DNA from 4 places in the Lentzea sp. NPDC042327 genome. Region 1 is predicted to be linked to each of the others. Evidence: riboswitches for the same ligand, from Rfam matches in the RefSeq annotation. Region 1 holds a riboswitch; each other region holds the start of a gene.
What was found. A riboswitch is a leader RNA that binds a small molecule or an ion and turns the genes downstream of it on or off. The one in region 1 is predicted to bind cobalamin.
Positions count from the first base shown of each region.

Region 2: another riboswitch for cobalamin. It lies ahead of cobN (cobaltochelatase subunit CobN); the one in region 1 lies ahead of AB0A63_RS16440 (iron ABC transporter permease).
Region 3: another riboswitch for cobalamin. It lies ahead of AB0A63_RS08120 (ribonucleoside-diphosphate reductase subunit alpha); the one in region 1 lies ahead of AB0A63_RS16440 (iron ABC transporter permease).
Region 4: another riboswitch for cobalamin. It lies ahead of AB0A63_RS08945 (CbtB-domain containing protein); the one in region 1 lies ahead of AB0A63_RS16440 (iron ABC transporter permease).

Region 1 covers NZ_JBEZBX010000005.1:551,183-558,932, forward strand. Annotated here, with positions in the region: gene cimA (citramalate synthase) at 1-1,392, opposite strand, end outside; gene AB0A63_RS16430 (ABC transporter substrate-binding protein) at 1,595-2,575, opposite strand; gene AB0A63_RS16435 (ABC transporter ATP-binding protein) at 2,572-3,312, opposite strand; gene AB0A63_RS16440 (iron ABC transporter permease) at 3,312-4,334, opposite strand; cobalamin riboswitch at 4,369-4,512, opposite strand; gene AB0A63_RS16445 (YciI family protein) at 4,596-5,015, shown strand; gene AB0A63_RS16450 (3-isopropylmalate dehydrogenase) at 5,080-6,117, opposite strand; gene AB0A63_RS16455 (S8 family serine peptidase) at 6,435-7,750, opposite strand, start outside.
Region 2 covers NZ_JBEZBX010000006.1:242,272-250,021, reverse strand. Annotated here, with positions in the region: gene AB0A63_RS17975 (tetratricopeptide repeat protein) at 1-333, shown strand, start outside; gene AB0A63_RS17970 (TIGR03618 family F420-dependent PPOX class oxidoreductase) at 393-782, shown strand; gene cbiE (precorrin-6y C5,15-methyltransferase (decarboxylating) subunit CbiE) at 763-1,908, shown strand; gene cobM (precorrin-4 C(11)-methyltransferase) at 1,905-2,645, shown strand; gene AB0A63_RS17955 (cobalt-precorrin-6A reductase) at 2,642-3,343, shown strand; gene AB0A63_RS17950 (precorrin-2 C(20)-methyltransferase) at 3,315-4,766, opposite strand; gene AB0A63_RS17945 (precorrin-8X methylmutase) at 4,763-5,383, opposite strand; gene AB0A63_RS17940 (hypothetical protein) at 5,380-6,360, opposite strand; cobalamin riboswitch at 6,369-6,503, shown strand; gene cobN (cobaltochelatase subunit CobN) at 6,537-7,750, shown strand, end outside.
Region 3 covers NZ_JBEZBX010000003.1:74,703-82,452, reverse strand. Annotated here, with positions in the region: gene AB0A63_RS08140 (DUF998 domain-containing protein) at 1-418, opposite strand, end outside; gene AB0A63_RS08135 (LysR family transcriptional regulator ArgP) at 553-1,410, opposite strand; gene AB0A63_RS08130 (LysE family transporter) at 1,510-2,058, shown strand; gene AB0A63_RS08125 (hypothetical protein) at 2,024-2,191, opposite strand; cobalamin riboswitch at 2,255-2,465, shown strand; gene AB0A63_RS08120 (ribonucleoside-diphosphate reductase subunit alpha) at 2,568-5,933, shown strand; gene AB0A63_RS08115 (ribonucleotide-diphosphate reductase subunit beta) at 5,987-6,973, shown strand; gene idi (isopentenyl-diphosphate Delta-isomerase) at 6,959-7,543, opposite strand.
Region 4 covers NZ_JBEZBX010000003.1:242,943-250,692, forward strand. Annotated here, with positions in the region: gene metH (methionine synthase) at 1-2,078, shown strand, start outside; gene AB0A63_RS08935 (HAD family phosphatase) at 2,071-2,727, shown strand; gene AB0A63_RS08940 (CbtA family protein) at 2,724-3,470, opposite strand; gene AB0A63_RS08945 (CbtB-domain containing protein) at 3,487-3,675, opposite strand; cobalamin riboswitch at 3,707-3,896, opposite strand; gene AB0A63_RS08950 ((2Fe-2S)-binding protein) at 3,931-4,581, opposite strand; gene AB0A63_RS08955 (phosphoribosyl-ATP diphosphatase) at 4,688-4,951, shown strand; gene hisG (ATP phosphoribosyltransferase) at 4,966-5,826, shown strand; gene AB0A63_RS08965 (antibiotic biosynthesis monooxygenase) at 5,823-6,116, shown strand; gene AB0A63_RS08970 (phosphoribosyltransferase family protein) at 6,072-6,701, opposite strand; gene AB0A63_RS08975 (thioesterase family protein) at 6,962-7,726, opposite strand; gene AB0A63_RS08980 (PD-(D/E)XK nuclease family protein) at 7,723-7,750, opposite strand, start outside.

The sequences.
Region 1 (7,750 bases):
GGCGTCCAACCAGGACAGGTGCGGCAGCAACGCCTTGCGCAGGGCCGCGTCCAGTGCGTGCACGGGTCCGTTGCCCTCGGCGGTCGCGATGACCCGCTCCCCCGCCACGTGCACCTTGACCGTGGCCTCGGACACGATCTCGCCGTCCGAGCGGTGGTCGAGCACGACCCGGTAGGACTCCAGGGTGAACGGCGGGGTGTCCAGTTCGGACAGCTCGCCGCGCAGCAGCAGCTCCAGGGAGGCGTCGGCGGCCTCGAACGACCAGCCCTTCGCCTCCAGGTCCTTCACGCGCTTCAGCGCGGTCCCGACCTCGGTCCCCCGGCCGGCCAGGTCGAGCCCGAACTCACGTCCCTTGAGTTCGAGGCTCGCCCGACCGGCCATCTCGGTGACCAGCACCCGCATGTCGTTGCCGACGGTGTCCGGATCGATGTGGTTGTACAGCTCCGGGTCCACCTTGATCGCGCTCGCGTGCAGACCCGCCTTGTGGGCGAATGCTGACGACCCGACGTAGGCCTGGTGGGTGTCGGGTGCGATGTTCGCGATCTCGGCCAACGCATGGGAGACACGGGTGAGCTCGGCCAGCGCCCCGGTCGGGAGCACCTCCAGGCCGAGCTTGGTCACGAGGTTTCCCACGACGGCGAACAGGTCCGCGTTGCCTGCTCGCTCGCCATAACCGTTGGCGGTGCACTGGACGTGCGTCGCGCCTGCCTGGACGGCGGCGAGGGTGTTCGCCACGGCGCAGGACGTGTCGTCCTGGCAGTGGATCCCCACCCGGAAGCCGGTCTTCGCGATGACGTCGGCGACCGTCTCGGCGAGGCCGAGCGGCAGCTGGCCGCCGTTCGTGTCGCACAGCACGACGACGTCGGCGCCACCCTCCACAGCGGACTCCAGCACGCGCAGCGCGGTGTCCGGGGAGAAGGCGTAGCCGTCGAAGAAGTGCTCGGCGTCGAGGAAGACGCGCCGGCCGTTGTCCTTGAGGAACCGGACGGTGTCGCGCACCATCCGCAGGTTCTCCTCGGCGTCGGTGCGCAGCGCGCGCTCGATGTGCCGCAGGTCCGACTTCGCCACGAGCGTGACGACCGGTGCCTGGGAGTCGAGCAACGCCTTGACCTGCGGGTCTTCCTCCACACGCACACCGGCCCTGCGGGTCGCGCCGAACGCGACCAGCTCGGCGTGCTTGAGCTCCAGGTCCCCCGCCGCCGCGCGGGCGAAGAACTCCGTGTCCTTGGGCAGAGCGCCGGGCCAGCCGCCCTCGATGAACCCGACGCCGAGCCCGTCCAGCAGCCGCGCGACCGCGAGCTTGTCCGTGACGGAGTACGAAATGCCCTCGCGTTGTGCGCCGTCGCGCAACGTCGTGTCGTAGACGTGGAACTCGTCGGCGGGGCCGGCCATCGCGGGTCATCTCCTGTCCAGGACAAACAAAAAGACCCCCCGCGGATGCGAGAGGTCTGCGCGTCGGGTGCCAGGGGCGGCGACTACCCGACGCGCTCGTCGATAATGATGGCGGTGTGCTGAGCCATGACCGGGATGGTGCCACAGCTCAGCACGACGTACCAAGTGACGGGAGGAAATCTCCCACTATCTGGTCACGGGTTCACGCCCGGGACAGGTACCGCGCGAAGGCCTCGATGGAGGCCGGGTTGCGCGGCGACTCGACCAGTGCGGCGTACGGCAGCGCGTAGAACCGCTTGTTCCGCACGGCCGGCGAGTTCTGCAGCGGTGCGTAGCCCTCCAGGAACCGCTGCTTCTCCTGCGGGGTGTTCGCCTCGCCGTCGGCGTAGTCCACGATGAGCACGACGTCGGGGTCGCGCTGCACGACGGCCTCCCAGTTGACCGTGGTCCAGCTGTCGTTGAGGTCGCCGAAGACGTTGTCGCCGCCGGCCTTGGAGATGACGTCCTGCGGGGCCGCGTTCCTGCCGGAGGTGAACGGCTGGTCCTGGCCGCTGTCGTAGAGGAACACCTTGGGCCGCGGCTTGCCGGCCATCAGCCTGCCGGCGTTCTCGATCTGCTGCTGGTAGCCCTTGACCAGCTCCTCGGCCCTGGCCTCGACCCGGAAGATCTTCCCGAGGTTGCGCAGGTCCGTGTAGAGCGCGTCGAGGGCGGGCATGATGCCGCGCTGCTTGCCCACGCCGTTGCGGCACGCCTCGGTGAGCTGGTAGGTGGCGATCCCGAGCTGCCGCAACGCGTCCGGGGTGAAGCCGGTGCTCTCGCTGAAGCCGTAGTTCCAGCCGGCGAACACGAGGTCGGCGTTCGCGCCCTGCACGACCTCCTTGGAGATCTTGTCGGACAGGTGCTTGCCGCTGTCGAAGTCGGCCTTCCACGGCGAGGTCCGCACGTCGACGGTGTCGATGCCGTTGACGACGTAGCCGGCCATGTGGTCCCTGAGGCCCAGCGCGAACATCAGCTCGGTGATGCCGGTGTCGTTGGTGACCACTTTGGACGGAATCTTGTCGTAGGTCACCTGCTGCCCGCAGTTGGTGACGGTGACGGGTTCGGTCGCGGAGGTGTCCTGCGCGACCGTGGCGCCGCACCCGGAGACGAGCAGCAGGGCGGCGGTGACGAGTGCGGTTCTCACGGGGTGACCTCCTGGTCGAACAGGAGCTGGGGGACTCCTGTCGTGGGGTGGGCGACCACGTGTGCGGTGACGTGGAAGACCTTGGCGACGAGCTCGGGCACGAGGACCTCCGCCGGGGTGCCGGAGGCGACCACCCGGCCCTCGTCGAGGACGTAGAGGCGGTCGCAGTACGACGCGGCGAGGTTGAGGTCGTGCAGCACGGTCAGGACGGTGACGCCGAGTCCCCGCGCGAGCGCGAGGACGTCGAGCTGGTGGCGGATGTCGAGGTGGTTGGTCGGCTCGTCGAGCACGAGCACGCGGGGTTGCTGGGCGATGGCGCGGGCGATCAGCACCCGCTGGCGCTCCCCGCCGGAAAGGCTGAGGAAGCTGCGGGCGGCGAGGTGCCCGACGTCCACTGTGGCCAGAGCATCGGCGACGACAGCGGCGTCGCGCACGGGGTCGCGGTCGTGCGGCAGCCGGCCCATCTCCACGACCTCGGTGACGGTGAAGTCGAACTCGACCTGCGACTCCTGGGTCAGCGCGGAGAGGTCGCGGGCGAGGCCCTGTCGCCTGTGGACGTTCTCGCCGTCGAGCAGGACCGCGCCGGCGTCCGGTCGCAGCGCCCGGTAGACGCAGCGCAACGTCGTCGACTTGCCGCTGCCGTTCGGCCCGACGATGCCGACCACCTCGTCGCAGGCGTGCAGCGTGATGCCGGAGATGATGTTCCGCACGGTGACGTCGTGCACCTCGACGCGCATCAGCGGCCTCCGAAGACGTACGCCCTGCGGCGCATCAGGAAGATGAAGCACGGCACGCCCAGCGCGGCCGTGATGACGCCGAGCGGCAGCTCCTCGGGTGCGGCGAGCATCCGCGCGGCGACGTCCACCCACACCAGGAAGCTCGCACCCGCCAGCGGTGCCAGGGCCAGCACCTTGCGGTGGTCGGCGCCCACGACCATGCGCGTGAGGTGCGGCAGCATCAGCCCGACGAACCCGACGGCCCCGCTGACCGCCACCAGCACCCCGGTCATGGCCGCGGTGACGACGAAGAGGTGCGTGCGGAACCGGTTCACCCTCACCCCGAGCGTGGTCGCGGTCTCGTCGCCCATCGCCAGCGCGTTCAACGGCCGCGCCTTGGCCATCAGGTAGGCGATGCCCAGCGCGGTCACGACCGTGGCGACCGGCAACGACCTCCAGTCCGCCCCGCCGAGGCTGCCGAGCAGCCAGAACATCGCCGCCCGCGCCGCCTCCCCGTGCGGTGCCTGGAACACCAGCAGCATCGCCACGGCCGAGAACCCGTAGGCGAGCGCGGTGCCGGTCAGCACGAGCCGCAACGGCGTGAGCGCCCCGCTCGACCGCGCGGTGAGGTAGACGAGCGCGGTGGCACCGAGCCCGGTGAGGAACGCCCCCGTCGACAGCGCGTACACGCCGAGCCCGGACAGCACCCCCATCGTCGCGACCGCCGTGGCACCCACGCTCGCCCCCGAGGAGATGCCGAGCACGTACGGGTCGGCCAGCGCGTTGCGGACCATCGCCTGGATCGCGACGCCGACCGCGCTCAGCCCCGCGCCCACGACGGCGGCGAGCAGCACGCGCGGCAGCCGGATGTTCCAGACGATGTGGTACTGCCCGGCGAGGTGGGCGGGCACGGTGCCGCCGGTGACCGCCTGCCACAGCAGGTCGGCGGTGACGCCGAAGGGGACGGAGACGGGGCCGAGCGCGACGCCCGCCACGATGCTGACGACGAGCACGCCGACGAGCGCGCTGATCTTCCCGATCACATGTGCCCTTCCCGCAGTCCACGGCAGGAGTTGGAGTCCTATGTCTGCCGTGTGCGGGCATTCGGGCTCGTCCCCTGGCCGGGGACCTACCGTTGCGGGTCAGCGCCGGACTTCGACCGGTCTTCCCCCACGCACGACTTCAGGTGACCCTACCTGCGCAAACAGGAAGTTCGAAAATTTCTCCGCTGTGATGTCGATCCGGCGGGGTGCCCGTTCGACCTGTGGACGTCAGCGAGCAGGGCACAACGCAGGGAGACCACCGTGAAGTACATGCTGATCATGCGCGCCACCGACGAGGCCTACGCGAACATGGGCGAGCTCGACTTCGACAAGATGCTGGAGGTCGTGGGCGCGTTCAACGACGAGCTGATCCGGGCCGGGGTGCTGCTCGCCGCCGAGGGCCTCGCCGACCCGTCCGAGGGCGTCGTCGTCGACTTCTCCGCCGAACCGGCGATCGTGACGGACGGCCCGTACGGCGAGACCAAGGAGCTGTTCGGCGGCTTCTACCTGCTCAACGTGTCCTCGCTGCAGGAGGCGGTCGAGTGGGCGAAGCGGATGCCGATGGCCGGGCCCGGGTTCAAGACCGAGATCCGCCGCGTGCCGACGATCGACGAGTTTCCGCAGGACAACGAGTGGATCCAGAAGGAGCGCGCCTGGCGCGAGTCCACCGCCCAGCTGTGAATGTCACGCGGGGACCTTTCGTGCTCTACAAGAGTACGAAAGCTCCCCGCGTGCACTACAACGGTCAGCCCGTGCGGACGTTCGAGGACACGAGGGCGGCCAGGCGGTCGCCGATCGCGTACGTCGCGCCCGGCGACTGGTGGTCGCGGGTCGCCAGGTCGAACGCCACGGACGCCTCGATCCGGCGCGACGCCTCGTGCTCGCCGAGGTGGTCGAGCAGCAGCGCGACCGACAGCACGGCGGCCGTCGGGTCGGCGATGCCCTGGCCCGCGATGTCCGGTGCCGAACCGTGGACCGGCTCGAACATCGACGGGTTGCGCCGCGTCACGTCCATGTTGCCCGACGCGGCCAGGCCGATGCCGCCCGTGACGGCGGCGGCGAGGTCGGTCAGGATGTCGCCGAACAGGTTGTCCGTCACGATCACGTCGTACCGGGCGGGGTCGGTGACCAGGTGGATCGTGGCCGCGTCCACGTGCTGGTACGCCACCGTCACGTCCGGGTGCTGCAACGAGACCTCCTCGACCACGCGCGACCACAGCGAGCCGGCGTGCGTGAGGACGTTCGTCTTGTGCACCAGCGTCAGGTGCCGCCGCGGACGGGCCGAGGCGCGCGCGAAGGCGTCCCTGACCACGCGCTCCACGCCGAACGACGTGTTGAGCGACACCTCCGTGGCGATCTCGTGCGGGGTGTCCTTGCGCAGCAGGCCACCGTTGCCCGCGTACGGGCCCTCGGTGCCCTCGCGGACCACCACCATGTCGATCTCCGGCGGGTCCGCGAGCGGGCTGCGGACGCCGGGGTAGAGACGGGCGGGGCGGAGGTTCACGTGGTGGTCGAGCTCGAACCTGAGGCGCAGCAGCAGGCCGCGCTCCAGGATTCCGCTCGGCACCGACGGATCGCCTACCGCTCCGAGCAGGATCGCGTCGTGCTGGCGGAGCTCACCGAGCACCGACTCGGGCAACAACTCTCCCGTGGCGTGCCAGCGCGCCGCGCCGAGGTCGTAGCGAGTGATCTCGGCCGCCGGAACGACCTCGTTGAGGACCTTCAGGGCCTCAGCGATGACCTCGGGCCCGATCCCGTCTCCTGGGATCACTGCGAGCCGCATCCACACACCTCCCAGGTGTCAGTCCCCAATTGGTGGGACTACTTTCCTCCGCGAAAGGTTACCGGCACCACGGCCGCTCGCCGCATGCCGGACACCCCATCGGGGTGTTATCTCCCGTACTGCGGGACACCCACACGGCCCATTCCGCGCTTTCGAGTGTCACTCGATCGCAGGAACAGGGTCGCGTCAAGGGGTGACGCCCGGCAGTTCCACGCAGTAACCCCACTTCCCCCGGAACGCACGCGGGGACCTTTCGTACTCTCTGAGAGTACGAAAGGTCCCCGCGTGGACTTCAGCAAACGTCGGAGGAGAAGGGGCTAGGAGCGGCCGCTGGCCCGCACGGTGACGACAGAGGCGCGGTCGCCGGTGGCGTTGTGGTGGTTGAGCACCAGCAGGCCCTCGGACTTGTCGAGCTCCAGGGCCTTCGCGTCCCGGTTCACCACGAGCGCGGTGCCCGGCTTCGCGAGGTACGACAGCGCCGCGTCACCGCCGCCCTGCACCCACAGACCCGGCTTGAGCGGGTCGAAGGACAGCGGGCGGTCGATGACGTCGATCAGGCCGTTCGCGTTGCCCGGCGCCACGTAGTAGCCCGTGGTGCCGGCGGTGTACGAGATCCGCGAGGTGTCCTTCGCCGGGTCGATGCCGAGTGCGGTGAGCAGCACCGGCAGGACCGCGACGTTGGTGTCGGCGGTGTTCGTGTCGACGTCGCCCCACTGGTTGTTGACCGCCTGGATGTCGACCTCCAGGCCCGTCTTGAGGTCGACGGTGGTCGCGACCAGCAGGTCGGTGTCGGTCAGGCGCGTCGCGAACGTCTCGAAGTCCGCGACCCCGTCACCGGTGGTGTCGATGTCGATGAACGGGACGGTGTTGACGCCGAGGTTGTACCAGTTGCCCCACGTCGCGACACCGAACGCGAGCAGCGCCTCCTCCGGCCTGCCCTGGGCCTTGGCGAGCGGGGCCGTGGAGGCCGCGCCGACGTAGCGCAGGTCGCCGCCCTTGGCGGTCTCGTTGAGCGCGCAGTTCTCGGTGACGTTGCGGCGGCAGTCGCGCAGCTTCGGCGAGGACGCCTGCAGCTCCAGGACGCTGACCAGCGAGCGGTACGCCTGCGAGCCGGTGCCCTGGTCGACGCCGCGGCCGTTCAGGTTGAGCACGGCCTGCTTGTCGCCGCCGCGGAACCGCAGCGACGGGAAGGTGCTGATGTCGGCCACCGGCTTGGGCGCGGCGTAGACGGACACGCGCAGCGGCACCACGGCACCGGCGGTCGGCGTGAGGGTCACGCGACCGGAGGCGTCCGCGAGGAACTGGCGCGGCGTGTCGAGCTGCGTCGTCGCGACGGTCGGGTCGATCGTCTTGCGCAGCGCCTTCGGGTCGTCGATCTTCAGCGTCACCTTGACGCGGGCGACGCCGCGCGGGCTCAGCTTGACCTTGTCCTGCGAGAGCACGTAGCTCACGCCGGGGATCGTCGTGGCCGCGGTGTAGCCGACCTTGTACTCCACCGGCTTCGTGGACTTGTTGACGATCTTGATGGTCTTGCTCCTGGAGACCGGCTTCGAGACCTCGACGGTGCCGAAGTTGGCGCTCACGTAGCCGTGGTCGTCCTCGACGAACGCCAGCACCTGGTTGTCCAGCGCGG
Region 2 (7,750 bases), on a different contig from region 1:
GTCTCCTACCAGCGGTCCGCGGTGGCGCAGCGGCAGCTCGGTGACCGCAACCGGGAAGCAGAGGCGCTCGACGGCACCGGTGAGGCCTACCGGGAACTGGGCAGGCCGGACGAGGCGGAGAAGTTCCACCGGACCGCCGTGACCGCCTTCCGGGACACCGGCGACCGGTGGATGCTCGCGTGCGCACTCACCAACCTGACCCTCGCACTCAGGGAGTCCGAACAGCCGGGCCAGGCAGCCGCCACCGAACAGGAAGCGCTCGCGGTCTTGGCGGAGTTCGACGAACCGCGGGCGCGGCAGCTCGTCGCGACGCTCCGGAGCTCGAACCGATGACCTGACTTCGCGTGACGGTGCTCTCCCTCGATTTCGTCAGCGGGCCCCGCGCGGGGATGATGCGTGCCATGTCGATCGAGCGCGGCCCCGAGTTCACCGAGTTCTGGACGGAACGGCACCTGTGCACGCTGTCCACCGTGCGTGCGAACGGCACGCCACACGTGGTGCCCGTGGGAGTGACGCTCGACCGGGTGAACGGTGTCGCGCGGGTGATCACGGACGGCGCGTCGTGGAAGGTCCGGCACGTGCGCGGGGCCGGGTACGCGACGGTGTGCCAGGTGGACGGACGCCGGTGGTCCGCGCTGGAGGGGCCGGCGACCGTCCGCGAGGACGCCGAGTCCGTCGCCCAAGCGGAGGAGCTGTACGCGCAGCGTTATCGTCAGCCGCGGGTCAACCCCACACGGGTCGTGATCGAGATTCAGGTGCAGCGTGTCTCCGGATCAGTCTGACGTCCTCGTCGTCGGCATCGGCGCCGACGGGTGGGACGGGCTCTCACCCGCCGCGCAGGCCGCCGTGTCGCGGTCGAAGGTGCTGATGGGCTCGCAGCGGCAGCTCGATCTGGTGCCGGGCGAGTTCGAGCGGGTCGCGTGGCCCTCGCCGCTGGTGCCGGCGCTGCCCGCGTTGTTCGAGAAGTACCGGGACGTGTGCGTGCTCGCCTCCGGCGACCCCATGTTCCACGGCATCGGCACGACGCTCGTGCGCATGCTGGGGCCGCGCGTCACCGTCATCCCGCACCCGTCGTCGGTGTCGCTCGCGTGCGCGCGGCTCGGGTGGGCGTTGAACGAGGTCGAGGTCGTCTCGCTGGTGGGGCGGTCGGTCGACCTGCTGCGACCCGCGCTCACGGCCGGGCGGCGGGTGCTGGTGCTCGGCGGGGACGCCGAGGCCGTGGCGGCGCTGGCGGGACCGATCACGGTGCTGGAGCAGCTGGGCGGGCCGCACGAGCGGGTCTACCCGTGGTCGGGGCAGCTCGCGGACCCGCTGTCGGTGATCGCCGTCGAGTTCAGCGGACCGGGGTACTCGCGGGTGCCGGGACTGCCCGACGACGCCTACGAGACCGACGGCCAGCTCACCAAGCGCGAGGTGCGGGCGGTGTCGGTGGCGCAGCTGGCGCCGTTGCCGGGGCAGCTGTTGTGGGACGTCGGCGCGGGGTCGGGGTCCATCGCGATCGAGTGGGCGCGCACGCACCCGACGTGCAGGGCCATCGCCGTCGAGCAGGACGCGGTGCGGGCCGAACGGATCGTGCGCAACGCCGCCGCGCTGGGCGTGCCGGGTGTGCAGGTGCTCGTCGGGCGGTCGCCGGAGGCGTTGGAGGGGCTGGAGAAGCCCGACGCGATCTTCATCGGCGGCGGGCTGACGGTGCCCGGCGTGGTGCAGTTCTGCTGGGACGCACTGGGTTCCGGTGGACGACTGGTGGTCAACGCGGTGACGCTGGAGTCGGAAGCCGTTGTGGCGCAGTGGTACGCGCGGCTCGGCGGGGACCTGGTGCGGATCGCGGTCAACCGCGGGTCCGCCGTCGGCGGGTTCACCGGCTGGCGGCCGCACATGCCGGTGACGACGTGGAGCGTGACCAAGTGACCGTGCACTTCATCGGCGCCGGACCCGGTGCCGCCGACCTGATCACCGTGCGGGGCCGCGACCTGATCGCCTCCTCGCCGGTGTGCCTGTACGCCGGTGCGCTCGTTCCGGTGGAGCTGCTGGAGTTCTGCCCGGACGGCGCACGGCTGGTCGACACGGCGAACCTGACGCTCGACGAGATCATCGCTGAGCTGGTGGCGGCCGACGAGGCCGGACTGGACGTGGCGCGGTTGCACTCCGGCGACCCGGCGGTGTTCAGCGCGATGGCCGAGCAGATGCGGCGGCTGGACGCGCTGGGCATCGGCTACGACGTGACGCCGGGGGTGCCGGCGTTCGCGGCCGCGGCGGCGTCGTTGCAGCGCGAGCTGACCGTTCCGGGCGTCGGGCAGACCGTCATCCTCACGCGGACGTCGCAGCGGGCCACGCCGATGCCGGAGGGCGAGGACCTGGACACGCTGGGGCGGTCGAACGCGACGCTCGTGCTGCACCTGGCCGTGCAGCGGATCGCGGACGTGGTCGCGGAGCTGGTGCCCAACTACGGCGCGGACTGCCCGGTCGCGGTCGTCGCGTACGCCTCGCGCGCGGACGAGGTCGTGTTGCGGGGCACCCTCGACGACATCGCCGCCCAGGTCGCCGCGGCGGGCATCAAGCGGACCGCGGTGATCATCGTGGGGAAGGTGCTGGGGGCGACGCAGTTCCCGGACAGCCACCTGTACTCGGCGACCCGCGTTCGATGATTCTCATCCTCGGCGGCACCGGCGAGGCCCGCGCGCTGGCGTCCCGGGTCACCGCGGTGTCCTCCCTGGCCGGACGGGTGCGCGAGCCGCGGCTCCCGGCCGGACAGGTGCGGGTCGGCGGGTTCGGTGGGGTGGACGGGCTCGCGCAGTGGTTGCGGGACAACGACATCCACGCCGTGGTCGACGCCACCCACCCGTTCGCGGCGCGGATCACCGCGAACGCTTTTGAGGCCTGCCAACGGGTCGGGGTGCCGCTGCTGGTCCTGCGGCGGCCCGGGTTCACGCCCCGGCCGGGATGGACCCGGGTGGACAGCGTCGCGGACGCGGCGGCAGCCCTGCCCGGTGAGCGGGTGTTCCTCACGACCGGGCGGCAGGACCTCGCCGAGTTCGCCGGGTGTCCGCAGTGGTTCCTCGCGCGCATGGTCGAACCGCCGGAACCGCCGATGCCCCAACGGATCGAGGTGCTGCTGGCGCGCGGGCCGTTCACCGTCGAAGACGAGCTGGCGCTGATGCGCGAGCACCGGATCGACGTGCTCGTGACGAAGGACAGCGGCGGCGCGATGACGTCGGCGAAGCTGGACGCCGCGGAACGGCTCGGCCTCCCCGTCGTCGTCGTGCGGCGGCCACCGCTCCCACCCGTGGAGGCGGTGGCCACCGTGGACGAGGCCGTCAGCTGGTTGGGTACCGCCGGGGCGTGAACACGACCCCCTGCTCGGTCACGACGGTCTGCGACGAGCCGACGACCAGCAGGCAGCGCATGTCGATCGTGGCCGGGTCGAGCGCGCCGAGGGTGAGGACGCGGATCTCCTCCTCCGGACCGCCGACGTCCCGGCCGACGACCAGCGGCGTGTCCGGCGAACGGTGCTTGAGCAGCAGGTCGCGCATCTCCGCCACCTGGTGCGTGCGGGCCTTCGAGGCCGGGTTGTAGATCGCGATCACCAGGTCCGCCTTGGCGGTGGCCTCCAGGCGTTCGGCGATGACGTCCCACGGCTTGAGGCGGTCGCTCAACGAGATCACCGCGTAGTCGTGCCCCAGCGGCGCACCGGCCTTCGCGGCGACGGCGTTCGCGGCCGTGACACCGGGGAGCACCCGCACCGGGACGTCCGGGTGTTCGGCGGCCACTTCGAGGACCGCGGTGGCCATCGCGAACACACCGGGGTCACCCGACGAGACGACCGCGACGCGCGACCCGCGGCGGGCCAGGTCGAGTGCGAAGGAGGCGCGCTCGGACTCGACCTGGTTGTGCGAGGCGTGCTTCGTCTGGCCGGGGCGGTCGGGCACCCGGTTCAGGTAGGTGGTGTAGCCGACGAGGTCGTCGGCGGACTCCAGTGCCCGCTTGGCCTCCGGGGTGAGCCAGGAGTGGTGGCCTGGGCCGAGACCGACGACCACGACCTCACCACCCGGCCGCGCCGGCCGGGAGTTGCTGGGCAGCAACGCCAGCGAGAAGTACGGCACCGACCCGGGGTCGACGTCGGCGAGCTTCGCCGTGCGCTCCCGCCCGGTGGTCGCCCGCTCCACGTACCAGGCGCCGTCGAGCCGCCCGGCCTCCTCCAGCGCCTGCCGGACGTTGCCGAAGGTGCGGCCCAGCTTGAGGATCGCGGCGCAGTCGGTGTCCGCGATCCGCGCGGCCAGCTCGGCCGGCGGCAGCGTGCCGGGCAGGATCGTGAGCACCTCGTCCCGTTCGACGAGCGGGGTGCCCAGTACCGCGGAGGCACCGCTGACGGACGTGACGCCGGGGACGACCTCCGCCTCGTAGCGGTGGGCGAGCCGCTTGTGCATGTGCATGTAGGAGCCGTAGAAGAACGGGTCTCCCGCCGCGAGGACGACCACCGTGCGGCCGGCGTCGAGGTGCGCGGCCAGCGTGGCGGCGGCCTCCTCGTAGAACGCGTCGATCTCGCCCTGGTAGTCGTCGGTGTCCTCGGTGGTGACCGGGTAGACGAGCTGCTCCATGATCTGACCGTCGCGGAAGTACGGTGCCGCGATGCTCTTGGCGTTGCTGCGACCGTGCCGGGCGCTGTGGTAGGCGATGACGTCGGCTTCCCGGATGAGCCGTGCGGCCTTGACCGTCACGAGTTCGGGGTCACCGGGACCCACACCGACGCCGTAGAGCTTGCCCGTCATTCGACCTCACTAGCGATCGCGTTGATGGCGGCCGCCGTCATGGCGCTGCCGCCGCGCCGGCCGCGGACCACGAGGTGTTCGAGATCCGTTGCGGCCAGGGCGTCTTTGGACTCCGCGGCGCCGATGAACCCGACCGGGATGCCGAGCACGGCCGCCGGTCGCGGGGCTCCGGCCGCGATCAGGTCCAGGAGGTGGAAGAGGGCGGTGGGGGCGTTGCCGATGGCGATCACCGCGCCGTCGAAGCGGTCGGCGAGCAGTTCGAGTGCCGCCGCGCTGCGCGTGTTGCCGATCTCGGTCGCCAGTGCGGGGGTACGGGGGTCCTGCAGGTAGCAGAGGACCTCGTTGTCCGCGGGGAGGCGCCGGCGGGTCACGCCGGACGCGACCATGTTGGCGTCGCACAGGATCGGGACGCCGGCGCGCAACGCCGCGCGGGCGTCGCGGACGACGTGCGGGGAGAACCCGACGTCCCGCGGCAGGTCCGTCATGCCGCAGGCGTGGATCATGCGGACCACGACCTGGGCGACGTCGGCGGGGAAGGCGGTGAGGTCTGCCTCCGCGCGGATGGTGGCGAAGGACTGCCGGTAGATCTCCGCGCCGTCCCTGATGTACTCCGTCACCTGATCTCCTCGTAGCCGTCGCCGGTCGCGACGAACTCGATCACATCACCGGCCGGACGACCACATCGGCGTGAGCAACCCGACCAGTGCACCGGCCGCGAGTGGGGCGTGCCGAGCCACGCGCGGGCGTCGGCGCGGACGTCCGACAACGACTTCGCGCACCCCGGCTTGCCGGTGCACGCGCTCACCCCGTGCCACGGCGAGGCGGGGTCGGTGATCAGGCCGGACGTGTCGGTGCCCGGCGGCACGACGAGGGAGCGCCACGGGGTCAGGCGCAGGGCCGTGCCCGGCAGCTGACCGGCGTCGAGCCGGCCCAGTGGAACGCCTGGTGTCACAGGTGAAGGTGCGACAGGAGTCACAGCCGGGGTGACGCGCGGTGCGGCGGAAGTGCCGAGGTGGGCGGTGATCTTGCGCACACCGCCGTCCACTTCGGACAGGCGCCAGGCCGTGCCGCGCAGCTCCTGGAACAGCCGGGCGGCGGTGACGACGGCGTCCACGGGGTCGTCGACCCGGACACCTGTATCGGTACCGGCGAGCAGGAGCGCGTCGTCCACCAGGCCGATGTCGCCGCCCAGACCGCTCACCGAAGCACCCACCGTCACCAGGAAACGCCCTGGTAGGGCGGCGAGTGACGGGTCGGAGCACAGGGCGGTGTCCAGTGCGTCGACCAGCGCCTGGTTGTCGTCCAGGGGCGCGGCGATGATGTTGCGGATGCGTTCGTGGGTGTCCGACGGCAGCAGGCCGCACGCACGCAGGCGGGCACCCAGCTCGACCCCCGACGTGAGGCCCCTGATCTGGAGGTTCGCCCGCGAGGTCAGCTCCAGCACGCCCGACCCCAGTTCGGCCGCGGCGGTGCGCACGACGTCCCACTGAGCTGCGGAGAGGGTGCCGCCGGGGACCCGGATGCGGGCCAGCCCGCCATCGGCCGCCTGGTGCAGCTCGACGGCGCCGGGGCAGGCATCCGGGTGAGTACGCATAGGTCGGACTGTAACCCGCCGGTTAGGGTGAGCCCGAACGACGAAGCGCAGGAGGAAGCCGGTGCGAATCCGGCGCGGTCCCGCCACTGTGACCAGCGAACTCGCCGGGAGTCAGGAACTCCGCTTCGTCGCGACCCGTGACCTGGGGCGAGGACCCCACGAGGGATGGAGCCCGCGTGATCCTGCTGTTGTCGACCTCCGACACCGACCTGCTGTCGGCGCGTGCGAGTGGCGCCGAGTACCGGCTCGGCAACCCTTCGCGCACGACCACCGACGACCTTCCCGCGCTGGTCGAGGGCGTGGACCTGGTCGTCGTGCGCATCCTCGGCGGCCGCCGGATGTGGGAGGAGGGCCTCGACTGGCTGCTCGCGCAGCCGCTGCCCGTGGTCGTCCTCGGCGGTGAGATGCAGCCCGACGCGGCGCTCATGGAGCTGTCGACGGTGCCGGGCGGCGTGTGCGCGGAGGCGCACCTGTACCTCGCGCAGGGCGGGCCAGGAAACCTCGCCGAGCTGCACAAGTTCCTCGAGGACACGATCCTGCTGACCGGCCACGGGTTCGCCGCGCCCGCCGCCACCCCCACGTGGGGGGTGCTGGAACGCGAGCCGGCCGCGGTGGAGGGCCCGACGGTCGCGGTGCTCTACTACCGCGCACACCACGTGGCGGGGAACACGGCGTTCGTGCACGCGCTGTGCGACGCGATCGAGGCCAAGGGCGGCAGGCCGCTGCCGGTGTTCTGCTCGTCGCTGCGCACCGCCGAACCCGAGCTGCTCGACACGCTCCGGCAGGCCGACGCGCTGGTCGTGACGGTCCTCGCGGCCGGCGGCACGAACCCGGCGAACGCGAGCGCGGGCGGTGACGACGACGCGTGGGACGTGGGTGCGCTGGCGGCGCTGGACGTGCCGATCCTGCAGGGCCTGTGCCTCACCTCCAGCCGTGAGCAGTGGGACTCCAACGACGACGGCCTGTCACCGCTCGACACCGCGACCCAGGTGGCGATCCCCGAGTTCGACGGCCGGATCATCACGGTCCCGTTCTCGTTCAAGGAGATCGACTCCGACGGTCTCACCGTCTACGTCGCCGACCCGGAACGGGCGCTGCGCGTCGCGGGCATCGCGACCAGGCACGCGCGGTTGCGGCACATCCCGGTCGGCGAGCGCAGGGTCGTCGTGATGCTGTCGGCGTACCCGACCAAGCACTCCCGCATCGGCAACGCGGTCGGCCTCGACACACCCGCCTCCACGGTCCGGTTGCTGAAGGCCATGCGGGAGCACGGTTACGACATCGGCGACGACCTGCCGGGCGTCGACGAGCTCGACGGCGACAAGCTGATCCACGCGCTCATCGCCGCGGGCGGCCAGGACGTGGACTGGCTGACGCAGGAGCAGTTCGA
Region 3 (7,750 bases), on a different contig from region 1:
AGACGTGGTCGCGCAGCCACGGCCGGGCCAGCAGGACGACCGCGACGGGCAGGCTCACGAACGCGACCATGCTGCCGAACCGGTGGATGCTGCCGCTGAGCTGGTTGGTGCCCATCGCCCAGTTCGTCTTCGGGAACACGACCACGAGCAGCAGGCCGAACGACCACAGCAGCAACGCGACCGAGCCCGCCGACCGCCACCGGGTCAGTCCTTTGTGGACCAGCGCGGTGAGGATGCCGGCCGAGCCCGCGACCAGCAGCAGCACGGCCACGTCGAACACCGGGCGGTAGTCGCCCAGGGCGTACTCGCTGATCGTGCGGTGCAGCGCGCCGACGGTCAGGTCGAGCAGGCCCACCATGGCGACGGTCGCGACGACCGCGAGCGAACCGCCGGTGGCGGCGAGGCGAGGAATCAGCACAAACCGGTCAACGAGCGGGTGAACCCCCGGGGTTCCTGGGTTCAGGAAGCCGACAGGATGCTCTCAGGCGCCGGACAGGTTCCCGGCCGGGAGCACGAGCCCGGTTCGGCGGCGCGTCGCCCCACCCCGGGGACTCAGCGCAGCGCCTGCGCGGCTTCGGCCACCACCGCCTCGGCCACGGCGGTGAGTGCGGGCGAGTCGAGCTTCCACTGCTGCCAGTACAGCGGGACGCTGACCGTGCGGCCGGGAGCGAGGTCGACCAGGCCGTCGAGCACCTGCTGCGGCGGCACCATGCCCCAGCCCAGGCCGGTGGCGACGGCGCGCACGTAGACCTCGGACGACGGGACGTGGTGGCGGTGCTCGGACGCGCCGCGGCCCCGCGTCAGGGTGCGGACGAAGCGGTCCTGGAGGTCGTCGTTGCGGTCGAACACCACGACCGGGGCATCCGGCAGCCACGACTTCAACGGCCCGGCCGCATGCCGGTTCACGAAGGACTCGGCGGCCATCGCGGCGTAGCGGATGTGGCCGAGCTTGCGCACCGAGCAGCCGGCGACGGGGTCGCGCGACGACGTCACCGCCGCCATCACCGCTCCCTGCCGCAGCAACGCCGTCGTGTGGTCCTGGTCCTCGCGGTGCAGGTCGAACGAGATCCGCAGCTCGGGCGGCACGCGGTGCAGCGCGGGCAGGAACCAGGTGGCGAGCGAGTCGGCGTTCACCGCGATCGGCACCCGCACGACCGCGTCCTCGCCGAGCGCCGCCCCGAGGTCCTGGTCGAGCGCCAGCAGTTGCCGACCGTAGCGGACGATCACCTCACCGGACGGCGTGAGCCGCACCGGGCGGGCGCGGACCAGCAGGACCCGGCCCGTGCGCTGTTCGAGCGCCTTGATGCGTTGCGAGACAGCGGAAGGCGTGACGTGCAACGCGGTGGCGGCGGCGTCGAACGTGCCGCTGTCCACCACCGCGAGCAGCGTGCGCACCAGGTCGAGGTCCATCACGAGCGCTAATGGTACGTAAGAATCTTCAGCTGGCCTCATCAAGAACGCGTCAATAGCGTGGACCGCGTGACAGACCTGCTGCTCGGCTTCGGCACCATGATGACCCTGATCGTCGCGATCGGCGCCCAGAACGCTTTCGTGCTGCGCCAAGGACTTCGCCGCGAGGCGGTGGCGAAGGTGGTCGCCGTGTGCGCCGTGTCGGACGCGGTCCTGGTCGCCGTGGGCGTCGCCGGGTTCGGCGCGATCGTCACCCGGTGGCCGCAGGCGGTCACCGTCGCCGCGGTCGTGGGCGGGCTCTTCCTGCTGGGGTACGGGTTCCTGGCCGCGCGGCGCGCACTGCGCCCGCAGGCCCTGCACGCCGACACCGGCGCCCGGCACCGGCCCGTGCTCACCGCGATCGCGCTGACGTGGCTCAACCCGCACGTCTACCTCGACACCGTGCTGCTGCTCGGGTCGATCGCCGCCGGCCGCTGGCTCTTCGGCGTCGGCGCGGTGACGGCGAGCATCACCTGGTTCGCCGCGCTCGGGTTCGGCGCCCGGCTGCTCAGCCCGCTGTTCGCGAAGCCGCGCGCGTGGCGCGTGCTGGACGGCGTGATCGCCGCCGTGATGATCAGCCTCGGGGTCGCGCTGATCGCCGGGACGTGACCAGCGCGGCGACCGCGCAGCCGGCCAGCACGCCGCTCGTCACCGGCGCCGCGGCTCCCGCGAACAGCGACGCGGAGGCGAGCCCCGCACTGAGCAGAGCACCGTAGAAGACCCGCGGCCGAACCTCACCCACGCCGACCACCCTACCCAGGGGACACGCATGTTGGGTGGTGATCAAGGACCCACCACCACATGTAGTATCTGCCGCACTGGTGGTTCACCGGCCCGGACAACGGGCCGGTGAGGCAAGAGGGAACCCGGTGCGAGTCCGGGACTGCCCCGCAGCGGTGAGTGGGAACGAAAGCCGTCAACGAAGCACTGGGTCGCGAGACCTGGGAAGCGACGGCCGGTAGGCGCGAGTTCGACGCCCACGAGTCCGAAGACCTGCCACCGGGGTGCGCGCAAGCCTGCGCGCACGACACGGTGCCCCGAGGGAGGGCAGCTGTGTGCACCGGTGAACGGTGCGCGCATGCGCTTTTCCTCCTGGGCCCAGCTCGCGAGGAGAGAGCGTGCCCGACCGCCTTTCAGTGGTCATCGAGGAAGCCTGTGCCGATCTTCCGAACGCATCGGCCGAGGCGGTGCTGACCGAGACCAAGCGGAACCTGTACCACGGCATCACCGACGCCGAGCTCGCCCTGGCGCCGATCATGGCCGCCCGCGCGATGGTCGAGCAGGACCCGGACTACTCCTGCGTCAGCGCCCGCCTGCTGCTGGACCGGCTGCGCACCGAGGCGTGCGGCGTCCCGCTGTCGCACGCCGAGATGACCGAGCGCTACCCGTCGTACTTCGCCTCGTTCGTGCGGCACGGCGTCGACTGCGGCCAGCTCGACCCCCGGCTGACCTCGTTCGACCTGGCCCGCCTGGGATCGGCGCTGGACCCGTCCCGTGACCTCCGGTTCCAGTTCCTGGGCCTGCAAACCCTGTACGACCGCTACTTCCTGCACCGCGACGGCCGCCGCTACGAGCTGCCGCAGGCGTTCTTCATGCGCGTGGCCATGGGCCTCGCCCTGGAGGAGGACGACCCCGACGCCCGCGCGGTCGAGTTCTACGAGCTGCTGTCGTCGTTCGACTTCATGTGCTCGACACCGACGCTGTTCAACTCCGGGACGACCCGGCCGCAGCTGTCGTCGTGCTTCCTGACCACCGTGGCCGACGACCTCGGCGGCATCTTCCACGGCATCAGCAACAACGCGCTGCTCTCGAAGTTCGCGGGCGGCCTGGGCAACGACTGGACGCCGGTGCGCGGCATCGGCGCGCACATCAGGGGCACCAACGGCACGTCGCAGGGCGTGGTGCCGTTCCTGAAGATCGCGAACGACACGGCCGTGGCCGTGAACCAGTGCTTCGCACCGGACACCGGCGTCCACACCGCCGACGGCGTCAAGGCGATCAGGGACGTCGTGGCCGGCGACCTCGTGCTCGGGGTGAGCGGCACCTACCGCGAGGTCACCGACGTCATGCTCTACGACCAGGTCGACCCGATGGTCGAGGTGGAGGTCGAGCACTCCGCCGCACCCCTCAGGGTCACCGCCGGACACCCGTTGTACGCCGTCAGGGGCGTGCCGCTCGGCCAGGAGAACGCGCGGACGCTCAAGCAGCTCGCCGGCGACGAGGTGCGGCCGGAGTGGGTGGACGCCGGTCGGCTGGAGAAGGGTGACCTCGTCGCCAGGGTGGTTCCGCGGGAGGTCGTGCCCGTCGCCGGTTTCAGCGAGGACGATGCTCGTCTGTACGGCGTCCTGCTCGGTGGCGGGCACCTGTCGGAGGACGGGGTGCGGTGGGGTGTCTCCGGGAAACCCGGGCTGGACGCGCACCTGGACTTCGTCCGCGAGCACCTGTCGGCGCGCGGTGTCCCCTTCCGGGAGAACGGCCGCGACGACACCCACGTGTGGATCCACTGGGCCTCCGAACCCGAGGTGGGTGCCTCCGCGTTCCCGTTCACGCCTGAGGACCTCTACGACGACGACCGCCGGAAGCGGATCGCCCGCAGGTTCTCCCACCTGCCGCACGCCCAGACCCGGAAGCTCCTGCAAGGCCTGCTGGAGTCGAGCGGCGGTGCCTCCCGCGGCGTCGAGGTCCACTTCACCACGACGTCGCGGTCGCTCGCCGCGGGTGCCCGCTACCAGCTGCTGCGCCTCGGCATCCCCTCTGCCGGCGAGGACCTCGACGTCGGGGTTCCCGCCGTCGAGGGCATCGCCGAACTCGCCGGCTGCCGCCCGACCACCGAGCCAGACTGGGTCGAGCACCGGGGCATGGTGTTCTCGCGCGTCCGCGACGTGCGGGAGACCGAGGTGGTCCCCGAGGTGTTCGACCTCGAGGTCGAGACCGACGAGTCCTACCTGACCACGGCCGGCCTCGCCCACAACGGCGGGAAGCGCAAGGGCGCGGTCTGCGCCTACCTCGAAACCTGGCACATCGACGTCGAGGAGTTCCTCGACCTGCGCAAGAACACCGGCGACGAACGCCGCCGCACCCACGACATGAACACCGCGAACTGGGTGCCGGACGAGTTCCTGCGCCGGGTCCGCGCGGGCGGCACGTGGACGCTGTTCTCCCCCGACGAGGTGCCGGACCTGCACGACGCGTTCGGCGCCGAGTTCGCCGAGAAGTACCGCGCCTACGAGGCCAAGGCCGACGGTGGCGGGATCAAGGTCTTCCGCCGGGTCCAGGCCGTGGACCTGTGGCGGCGCATGCTCACGATGCTGTTCGAGACCGGCCACCCGTGGATCACGTTCAAGGACCCGTGCAACCTGCGGTCACCGCAGCAGCACAGCGGCGTGGTGCACTCGTCGAACCTGTGCACCGAGATCACCCTGAACACCGCGGTCGACGAGGTCGCGGTGTGCAACCTGGGGTCGGTCAACCTCGCCCGGCACGTCACCGAGGACGGCATCGACCACGCCCGGCTCCGCAAGACGGTGCGCACGGCCGTGCGGATGCTCGACAACGTGATCGACGTGAACTACTACACGATCCCGGAAGCCAGGAACTCCAACCTGCGGCACCGGCCGGTCGGTCTCGGGCTGATGGGGTTCCAGGACGCGCTGTTCACGCTCGGCACGCCGATGGCGTCGCAGGAGGCCGTGGAGTTCGCGGACCGCAGCATGGAGGAGATCAGCTACTACGCCATCGAGGCGTCCGCCGACCTGGCCCGGGAACGCGGCGCGTACCGGTCGTTCGACGGGTCGCTGTGGTCGCGGGGCGTCCTGCCGATCGACTCGGTCGAGATCCTCGCGCGGCACCGCGCCGCGGACGAGCTGGAGCAGGACCGCGGGTCCACGATGGACTGGGCCGCACTGCGGGCCAAGGTGCGGCAGGGCATGCGGAACTCGAACGTCATGGCCATCGCGCCGACCGCGACCATCGCGAACATCGCCGGCGTGAACCAGTCGATCGAGCCGCTGTACCGCAACCTCTACGTGAAGTCGAACATGTCCGGCGACTTCACCGTCGTCAACCCCCACCTGGTGCGGGCGCTCAAGCAGCGCGGGCTGTGGGACGAGCAGATGGTCTCCGACCTCAAGCTGCACGACGGCAGCCTCGGCGCGATCGACCGGGTGCCGCCCTACCTGAAGGCCCTGTACGCCACGGCGTTCGAGGTCGACAGCGCCTGGCTGGTCGAGGCGGGCTCGCGCCGGCAGAAGTGGATCGACCAGGCGCAGTCGCTCAACCTCTACCTGGCCGCGCCGAGCGGCCGCAAGCTCGACGAGCTCTACCGGCTGGCGTGGCTGCGCGGGCTCAAGACCACGTACTACCTGCGGACGCAGAGCGCGACGCACGTGGAGAAGTCCACGTTGCAGGGCACCGACGGCAAGCTCAACGCCGTCTCCCCCGTCGCCTGCTCCACCACCGACACCGACTGCGAGGCCTGCCAGTGACCGACCACATCATCGACGCCGGTGCCGCGCGGGTCGGCGTGGACGACAAGGCGATGATCAACTGCCGTGCGGACGTCAACCAGCTGCTGCCGCTGAAGTACCACTGGGCGTGGGAGAAGTACCTGGCCGGCTGCAACAACGCGTGGATGCCGACCGAGGTGTCCATGCAGGCCGACATCGGCCTGTGGAAGTCGAAGGACGGCCTCACCTCGGACGAGCGCCTGATGATCAAGCGCAACCTCGGCTTCTTCGCCACGTCGGAGTCGTTGGTGGCCAACAACATCGTGCTCGCCGTGTACCGGCACCTGACCAACCCCGAGTGCCGGCAGTACCTGCTGCGCCAGGCGTTCGAGGAGGCCGTGCACACCCACACGTTCCAGTACGTCTGCACCTCGCTCGGCCTCGACGAGGGCGAGCTGTTCAACATGTACCGGGAGATCCCGTCCATCACGGACAAGGCCGCGTGGGCGTTGCAGTTCACCCGGCACCTGGAGGACCCGGGGTTCCGCACCGGCACACCCGACCGCGACCGGGCGTTCCTCAAGGACCTCGTCGCGTTCTACGTGGTGTTCGAGGGCATGTGGTTCTACACCGGGTTCGCGCAGATCCTGTCCCTGGGGCGGCGCAACAAAATGGTCGGCGTCGCCGAGCAGTACCAGTACATCCTGCGCGACGAGTCGATCCACCTGAACTTCGGCATCGACGCGATCAACCAGATCAAGCTCGAGAACCCGCACCTGTGGGACGACGCGTTCCAGGCGGAGGTGCGCACCATGCTCGCGGAGGGCTGCGAGCTGGAGATCGCCTACGGCCGCGACACCATGCCGAACGGCATCCTCGGGCTGAACTCCGAGCTGTGCGAGCAGTACATGCGGTTCATCACGAACCGCCGCTGCGCACAGCTCGGGCTCGAGCCCGTGTGGGAGCCGGCGGAGAACCCGTTCCCGTGGATGTCGGAGATGATGGACCTCAAGAAGGAGAAGAACTTCTTCGAGACCCGCGTCATCGAGTACCAGAACGGCGGCTCACTGCAGTGGTGACAGCACCACGGCCTTAGGGAGCCCGGCCCGGTCCGCCACCGGCCACGCGAGCGGATCGGGCCCGAGCTCCACGAGCTCGGCGACCTGCAGGCGGGACCACGGCGACACCGGCCGGGTCCCGTCCAGGACGCTCGAGGCGTACACGCTCCACGGCACGCGCTCGGTCGAGTCGACCTCGTCGGGGTTCGGCACCGGCTCGGCGTCGGACAGCACCCGGAACACCGGGCACATCTCGTTCTCGACGACACCGTCCATCTCCGCCCGGTAGCGGAATGCCGGCAGGACCAGCTCGGGCACGCCGACGTCCATGCCGAGCTCGTCGCGCAGCCGCCGCCGCACCGCCTCGGCCATGTCCTCCTCCGGCAGGGGGTGGCCGCAGCACGTGTTGGTCCACAGGCCGGGGAACGTCTTCTTGTGCAGCGCCCGGCGGGTGAGCACCGTGTTGCCGGCCGAGTCGAAGACGTAGCTGGAGAACGCCAGGTGCAGCGGCGTGTCCGCGTGGTGCACGACAGCCTTGTCCTCGACGCCGATCGCCGAACCGTCCTCGCCGAGCAGGACCACCTGTTCCACAGTCACGACCACACGTAACCACACTCGGGCGGGGCACCGGAACCTGGGCGCCGACATCGTTGTCGTCGAGAGCCGGTGGGTGGCTCGCGGGCGGCAGGGCAACGCGGCGCGCAGCAGTGTGGCACGCCGACACCCGGTGGCCGTGAGGACTCCGCGCAGCGGCAACCCGGCGGCGACTTGAGCGCGCGCCGAGCGCCGCCCGAGGTG
Region 4 (7,750 bases), on a different contig from region 1:
TCGAGGACCTGACCGAGAACTGGGGCCTGCGCCGCTCCGACATCATCGTCGACTGCCTGACGTTCCCGATCTCCACCGGCCAGGAGGAGGTCCGCCGCGACGCGGTCGAGACGATCGAGGCGATCCGCGAGCTCAAGCGCCGCTACCCGGACGTGCAGACGACGCTGGGCCTGTCGAACGTCTCCTTCGGACTCAACCCGGCCGCGCGCCAGGTGCTGAACTCGGTGTTCCTGCACGAGTGCGTGCAGGCGGGCCTCGACACGGCGATCGTGCACGCGTCGAAGATCGTGCCGATGGCGCGCATCCCCGACGAGCAGCGCGCGGTGGCGCTGGACCTGGTCCACGACCGCCGCCGCGAGGGCTACGACCCGCTGCAGAAGCTGATGGAGCTGTTCGAGGGCGTCACCACCAAGTCGAACTCCGCGTCGCGCGCCGAGGAGCTGGCCGCGCTGCCGTTGTTCGAACGGCTGGAGCGCCGGATCGTCGACGGCGAGCGCAACGGCCTGGAAGCGGACCTGGACCTCGCACTGGACGAACGCCCGGCGTTGCAGATCATCAACGACACGCTGCTGGCGGGCATGAAAACCGTCGGCGAGCTGTTCGGCTCCGGCCAGATGCAGCTGCCGTTCGTGCTGCAGTCCGCCGAGGTCATGAAGACCGCCGTCGCGCACCTCGAACCGCACATGGAACGGTCCGACGACGGCGGCAAGGGCCGCATCGTGCTCGCCACGGTCAAGGGCGACGTGCACGACATCGGCAAGAACCTCGTCGACATCATCCTGTCCAACAACGGCTACGAGGTCGTGAACATCGGCATCAAGCAGCCGATCAACGCCATCCTGGAGGCCGCGCAGCAGCACCGCGCGGACGCGATCGGCATGTCCGGCCTGCTGGTCAAGTCGACCGTGGTCATGAAGGAGAACCTGGAGGAGATGAACTCCAGGGGCGTCGCGGCCCGCTGGCCGGTGCTGCTCGGCGGCGCCGCCCTGACCCGGGCCTACGTCGAGAACGACCTGACCGAGATGTACCTGGGCGACGTCCGCTACGCCCGCGACGCGTTCGAGGGCCTGCGCCTGATGGACGCGATCATGGCGGCGAAACGCGGAGAGACCCCTCTGGTCGACCCGGAGGCCCAGGCGAAGGCCGCCGAGCGCAAGGCCCGCCGCGAACGTGCGCTGCGCATCGCCGCGGCCCGCAAAGCCGCGGCAGGAGAGGAAGAAGCGGGAACCGGTCGTTCCGACGTGGCCACCGACAACCCGGTGCCGGTGCCGCCGTTCTGGGGCAGCCGCGTGGTGAAGGGCATTCCCGTCGCGGACTACAGCGCGCTGCTGGACGAGCGCGCGACGTTCATGGGCCAGTGGGGCCTCAAAGGCACGCGCGGCGGCGGCCCGACCTACGAGGAGCTCGTCGAGACCGAGGGCAGGCCACGGCTGCGGTACTGGATGGAACGCCTTGCGACAGAAGGTGTTCTTGCCCACGCCGCGGTCGTCTACGGCTACTTCCCGTGCGTGTCCGAGGGCAACGACCTGGTCATCCTGACCGAGCCCTCCCCGGACGCGCCGGAGCGCTTCCGGTTCCGCTTTCCGCGCCAGAAGAAGGATCGGCGCCTCTGCCTGGCCGACTTCTGGCGCGCCCGCTCGTCGGGTGAGGTCGACGTCATCGCGTTCCACCTCGTGACGATGGGCCAGCCGATCGCCGACTACGCCAACGAGCTGTTCGGCAAGAACGCGTATCGTGAGTACCTGGAGGTCCACGGACTGGGGGTCCAGCTCACCGAAGCGCTGGCCGAGTACTGGCACAAGCGCGTGCGCGAGGAGCTCGTGTGGCCGGCGGGCGGGTCAGTGGCCCAGGAAGACCCCGCCGCCGTCGAGGAGTACTTCAAGCTCGGCTACCGCGGCGCGCGGTACTCGTTCGGCTACGGCGCCTGCCCCGAGATGGAAGACCGCCGGCGCGTCGTCGACCTGCTCGACCCGGCCCGCATCGGCGTCACGCTGTCCGAGGAACTCCAGCTCCACCCGGAACAGTCCACCGACGCCTTCGTGGCGCACCACCCGGAGGCGAAGTACTTCAATGTCTGACCCGCAAGCTGTCCTGTGGGACATGGACGGCACGCTGCTGGACTCCGAGAAGCTGTGGGACATCCCGCTCTACGAGTACGCCGAGAAGCTCGGCGGGGTCCTGTCGGTGGAGACCCGCGAACGCATGGTCGGCAGCAACGTCCCCACGACGATGCGCCTGCTGTTCGCCGACGTCGGCATCGAACCGACCGACGCCGACATGGCCGACGGCGCCGCGTGGATCTCCCGCCGCACCGAGGAGGTCTTCCGCACCGGTCTGCCGTGGCGTCCGGGCGCTGCCGAGGCGCTGCGCGCGGTGCGGTCGTCCGGCGTGCCGATGGCGCTGGTGACCTCCACCGAACGGTCGCTGACCGAGGTCGCGCTCGACACCATCGGCCGTGACCTGTTCGACGTGACGGTGTGCGGCGACGAGGTGGACGGTCTGAACAAGCCGCTGCCGGAGCCGTACCTGAAGGCGGCGCGGTTGCTCGGCGTGGACGCGGCGCGGTGCATGGCGGTCGAGGACTCGCCGACCGGTGTCGCCTCGGCGGTGGCGGCCGGGTGCACCGTGTTGGTCGTGCCGTGTGACGTCGAGGTGCCGGCGGGGGAGCGGCGGGTGTTCCGCGACTCCCTCGTCGGCGTCGACCTCGAAGTGCTGCGCGCTCTTTAGAGAGCCGCGACGGGTGCCTTCGCCCGGCGTGTCGCCGGATCGACCAGCAGGCCGAACACCACGCCGAGACCGATGTGGAGCGTGGCCAGCTGGGCGAGCGAGCTGAGGCGGAACTGCCACAGCACGGCCACCGGCATGTCCGCCGGGATCGTGTCCGGCGGCGTGGGGAACGCCACCAGCACCACCGCCACCGCCGCCACGACCGCGAGCAGCACCGCGGTCACGCGGACCGGGTGCGGCTGCGCGGCCAGCGCCGAGGCGAGCCAGCTCGCTCCCCAGACGATCGCCAGACCGGCCACCACCACGCCCAGGTACAGCGCGGTGCGGTAGTTCACCGTGTCCGGGTCGCCCACCGCGGGCGGGTTCGCCGGGTACTTCAGCCACGGCAGCAGCGCCACCGCACCGAACACGGCGACTCCGAACGCGGTGCTGCGGGTGAACGGCGTGCGGTCGGCGAACCAGCGCTTCGACAGCGCGTAGGCCGTGGCGAACACCAGGCCGACGGCGATGCCGACGATCACCACGCCGAGCATGCCGCCCGCGATCTGGACGCCGCGGCTGACCAGCCCCTCCTCGCCGTGCGAGTGGGAGTGGCCGTCACCGGCGGGGGCGCGGGCCTCCTCGACCGCCAGTGCTGCGCGGATGGGGATCTCGGTGACCAGGAGCTGCACGAGCGCGGAGGCGGTACCGGCGATGGCGCCGGCCGCGAGTCCGCGCAGTGCGATCGACTTGTACGTCGTCATCTGCGTGATCAGCGGATCAGTGGCAGGGAACGCCGAGGGCGTGGCGGCCGTCGTGGAAGAACTCGTGCAGCAGCTCCGAGCTCGCACCGAGAGCGAGGCCGTTCTCCTGCAGGACCAGGTAGGTGACGATCAGGCCGAGCAGTGAGACGGCGAAGGCCCACTTGGGCACGCGGACGGCGGACAGGCTTGCTGCGGGGCTCGTCATGACGGGCTCCTCCATACCTCGTGGAAGGTGAAACTCCTTACGGCGCCGCAGCCGGTCTCCTGACTCCCGGATCAACGCTGCCCCCGCGTCTTCCCAGCCCCTCGCGGGACCAGTGACGTGCTCGGCGGGGATCGCTTCCCGGTCACAGTGGCGAGGACCGCGCCGGATTTCCACCGGCTTCCCGTCACTGCGGCGCGTGCACCGTAAGGTGAACGGCGGTTCACGCACAACCGGCCATAAGAGTTGTCGTCTTCATCACTTCACAAGAGGGCAGTCCCCGCACTTCCCACCTGCGGCAACGCGGTAGTAAAGGCAGCACGACCGGCGCAGGAACGCGACCTCGCCGGGCAGGGTGACGAATTCCCCGGCACCTTCGAACGGTGGCGCTGCCATGAGCCGGTTGCCGCGTTCCTCCGCTTCCTCCGCACTCAGCGCACCCGCTCGCACCACCATTTTCAGCGCGCCCGCGATGTTCGACATCGCGTTGCCCCACAGCAGACCGCGTGCCACGGGCACGACCGCGTGGACCGCCTCCACGACCGGTGCGAGCGCCTCCGCCGGGCGCGGGCCGAGCCGCGGGGTGTCGATGCGGACGCTCAGGCCGTTGCGGCGGTGGTGCTGCCACCACAGGTTCTCCGGGCGCACGTCGATCGGCAGGTCCGTCGCGGTGAGCGGGCTGAGCAGCCGCGCGGTGTAGCTGAGGAAGAACAGGCTGGCGGCGACGCGGGGCTCGGCGGCGTTGTAGCGGGCCGCGATCGCGTCGATGGTCTCCCTGAGGGCGGGGCCTTCGAGCAGTGCCGTCCCCGGCAGCCACGAGTCGTCCGGACGGCCCACGTCCAGCGCGAAGAACGGGTTGATGCCGCGCACCTGGCGCAGCGCTGCGAGGACTTCGGCGAACTCCGACACAGATTCACGCTACTGGGTGTCCATGCAGGACAGATCACGTCCACGGGCTGGAACAGAGGTGACCGCGGTGTGGACCACCCGTCCGGAGGTGGGAGGATGTGCCCCCGTGAAGACCTTCGACTCGCTGTTCGCCGAACTGACCGAACGAGCCCGCACCAAGCCGGAGGGTTCCGGCACCGTGGCTGCGCTTGAGGCCGGCGTCCATGCGCAGGGCAAGAAGGTCCTGGAGGAAGCGGGCGAGGTCTGGATCGCCGCCGAGTACGAGTCCGACGAGAAGCTCGCGGAAGAGATCTCGCAGCTGCTGTACCGCCTCCAGGTGATCATGCTGGGCCGCGGCCTGACCCTCGACGACGTCTACAAGTACCTCTGACGGAGAGCTGACCGATGCTGCGCGTAGCAGTCCCGAACAAGGGCGCGCTCGCCGAACGCGCCTCCGCGATGCTGACCGAGGCCGGTTACCGGCAGCGGCACGAGCCGCGCGACCTGACCGTGCTCGACCCGAACAACGAGGTCGAGTTCTTCTTCTTGCGCCCCAAGGACATCGCGATCTACGTGGCGTCCGGTGACCTCGACCTGGGCATCACCGGCCGCGACCTGGCCGCCGACTCGGGTGCCGACGACAACGGTTCCTCCGTCGAGGAGCTGCTGGCGCTGGGCTTCGGCGGGTCCACCTTCCGCTACGCGGGCCCGCGGGGCACCGACTGGACGGTCGAGGACCTGGAGGGCAAGCGGCTCGCCACCGCCTACCCGAAGCTGGTCGGCCGCGACCTCAAACGCCGCGGCATCAACGCCACGGTGATCCGCCTCGACGGCGCGGTCGAGATCTCCATCCAGCTCGGCGTGGCCGACCTGATCGCCGACGTCGTGGGCTCCGGCCGCACGCTGCGCCAGCACGACCTGGTGGCGTTCGGCGAGCCGATCTGCGAGTCGGAGGCGGTCCTCGTGCACCGCGCGGGCTCGGAGCTGTCGCCGGCCAAGAAGCAGCTGCAGGCCCGCCTGCAGGGCGTCGTGTTCGCCCAGCAGTACCTGATGCTGGACTACGACTGCCCGCGCACGCTGCTGGACGAGGCGATCAGCCTCACGCCGGGCCTGGAGTCGCCGACGGTCGCGCCGCTGGCCGACGAGAACTGGGTCGCGGTGCGGGCGATGGTCCGCCGCCGCGACGCGAACCGGGTCATGGACGAGCTGGCCGCGATCGGCGCCAAGGCGATCCTGGCCTCGGACATCCGGTTCTGCCGCCTGTGATCCTGGAGCACGCCGTGCTGGACGTCCTGCCCGGACGTGCGGCGGAGTTCGAGGAGGTCTTCGGCGAGGCGCGGGAGCTGATCTCCGCCTCGCCGGGCTTCCTCGGCCTGCGGCTGTCGCGGTGCCTGGAGGACCCGAACCGGTACCTGCTGCTGGTGCAGTGGGAGTCGGTCGAGGCGCACACGGTCGGGTTCCGCCAGGGCCCGTCCTACGCCCGGTGGTCGGAGCTGCTGCACCGGTTCTACTCACCGTTCCCGGTGGTCCAGCACTTCGAGGACCTCGGCGTCTGAGGTCTGCTCGAAGCGGTCGTACCACCGGCTCACCGCACCGAGGTGCCGCGGCAGGAGCACCGCCACCACGGGCGTGCTGAACGTGCGCACCGACTGCCTCGCGGCGACCGGCACGGCCAGCACCAGGCGGTTCGGCCCTCGTCGCTCCAGCCAGTGCAGGGCGGCCCGCGCGGTGACACCGGTGGCCAGCCCGTCGTCGACCACGACCACGTCCCGCCCCTCGACCACGAGCGGCGGCCGGTCCCGCCGGTACAGCGCGGTCCTGCGCGCGGCCTCGGCCCGTTCGCGGTCGCAGCCCGCGGCCAGCTGCTCCTCGGTGAGCCCGAGCGCTCTGAGCACCGCGGCGTCGTAGATCGGCGCGCTGTCCACCGCGACCGCGCCGACCCCGTACTCGGGGTGCCCCGGCGCGCCGATCTTGCGCGCTACCACGACGTCCAGCTCAGCCCCGAGGACCTCCGCGACCTCCGCCGCCACCGGCACACCGCCGCGCGGCAGCCCCAGCACGAGCGGGTCGTGCCAGGTGTGCTCCGCAAGCTGCGCGGCCAGGGCGCGGCCCGCCTCCCGCCGGTTCGCGAACCTCTTCACAGTCCCGCCGACGCTACGCCCCGTCCCCGTTCCCGCGGCACGCACGAACGGCGTAAAGCCGCTGGCAGCTACTTCGCCCGGTGCAACGGCGCGGTGTGTTGGGACGACTTCTGAGCGCCTTCTGGTCTGCGCCACCTGGGAAAGGCGGCCGCACTCGTCCTGGTCGCGCTCGTGCCGGCCCTCACCAGTGAGACGCAGACCCGCGCACTGGGCATCGAGAGCAACGTCCTCGGGATGTCCACAGCAGACTGCGTGCCGAGTCAGCGTTCGCGCACGAACAGGGCCTGCGCTGTCGCCCCCACCGGCCCTTCAACGTCGTGCACGGTGCTCGTCGCCACCCCGACGCCGTCCGGCCCGATGGTGGTGCGCGCGTCCAGGCCGACCCACTCGCCGACGGGACGGCGGTGCAGGTGCACGGTCAGGTCGGTGTTGATGGCGTACCACTTGCGGATGTCCACGCGGGACGAGACACCGCTGGAGGAGTCGACGACGGCGAACAGCCGTTCCAGCGGGGTGATGGGGGAGCCCTCGACCACGTCGACCAGGGGGCGGGCCCACACCAGGGCGTCGCCGGGGGTGAAGATGCCGCCGGACAGGGAGAGCCACTCGACGGCGGAGAGGTAGCCGCCGCCCCAGTGCTCGGGGACCTCCATCGGCACCGCTGCCGACGGCGGGGGCAGCGGGACGCCGGAACCGCCGGCCACCGGGGTGGTGTCGGAGGTCGAGATGCGCCAGGCGCGGGCGACGAGGGCCGCGCGGCCGTTGTGGGACAGGGTGGCGGAGGCCAGCTCCACGGAGCGGCCGGGCCGCTCGACCGCCGTGGTGACGGTGAGGTCGGCCACCGGGACCGGGCCGAGAACCTCGAACGTCACGCGGGCCAGCAGCCGGTCGGTGTCCGACAGGGACCGCACGAGCAGTGCGGAGGGCGGGCCGAGGTGCTGGCTGTCCGGGCCCCACGGGCCGACCGTGTGCGGGGTCGAGCGGTAGGTGTGCTCGTCCAGCGGGAGGTAGAAGGCGGGCATCAGTCGCGGTCCTGGAGGGGTTCGGTG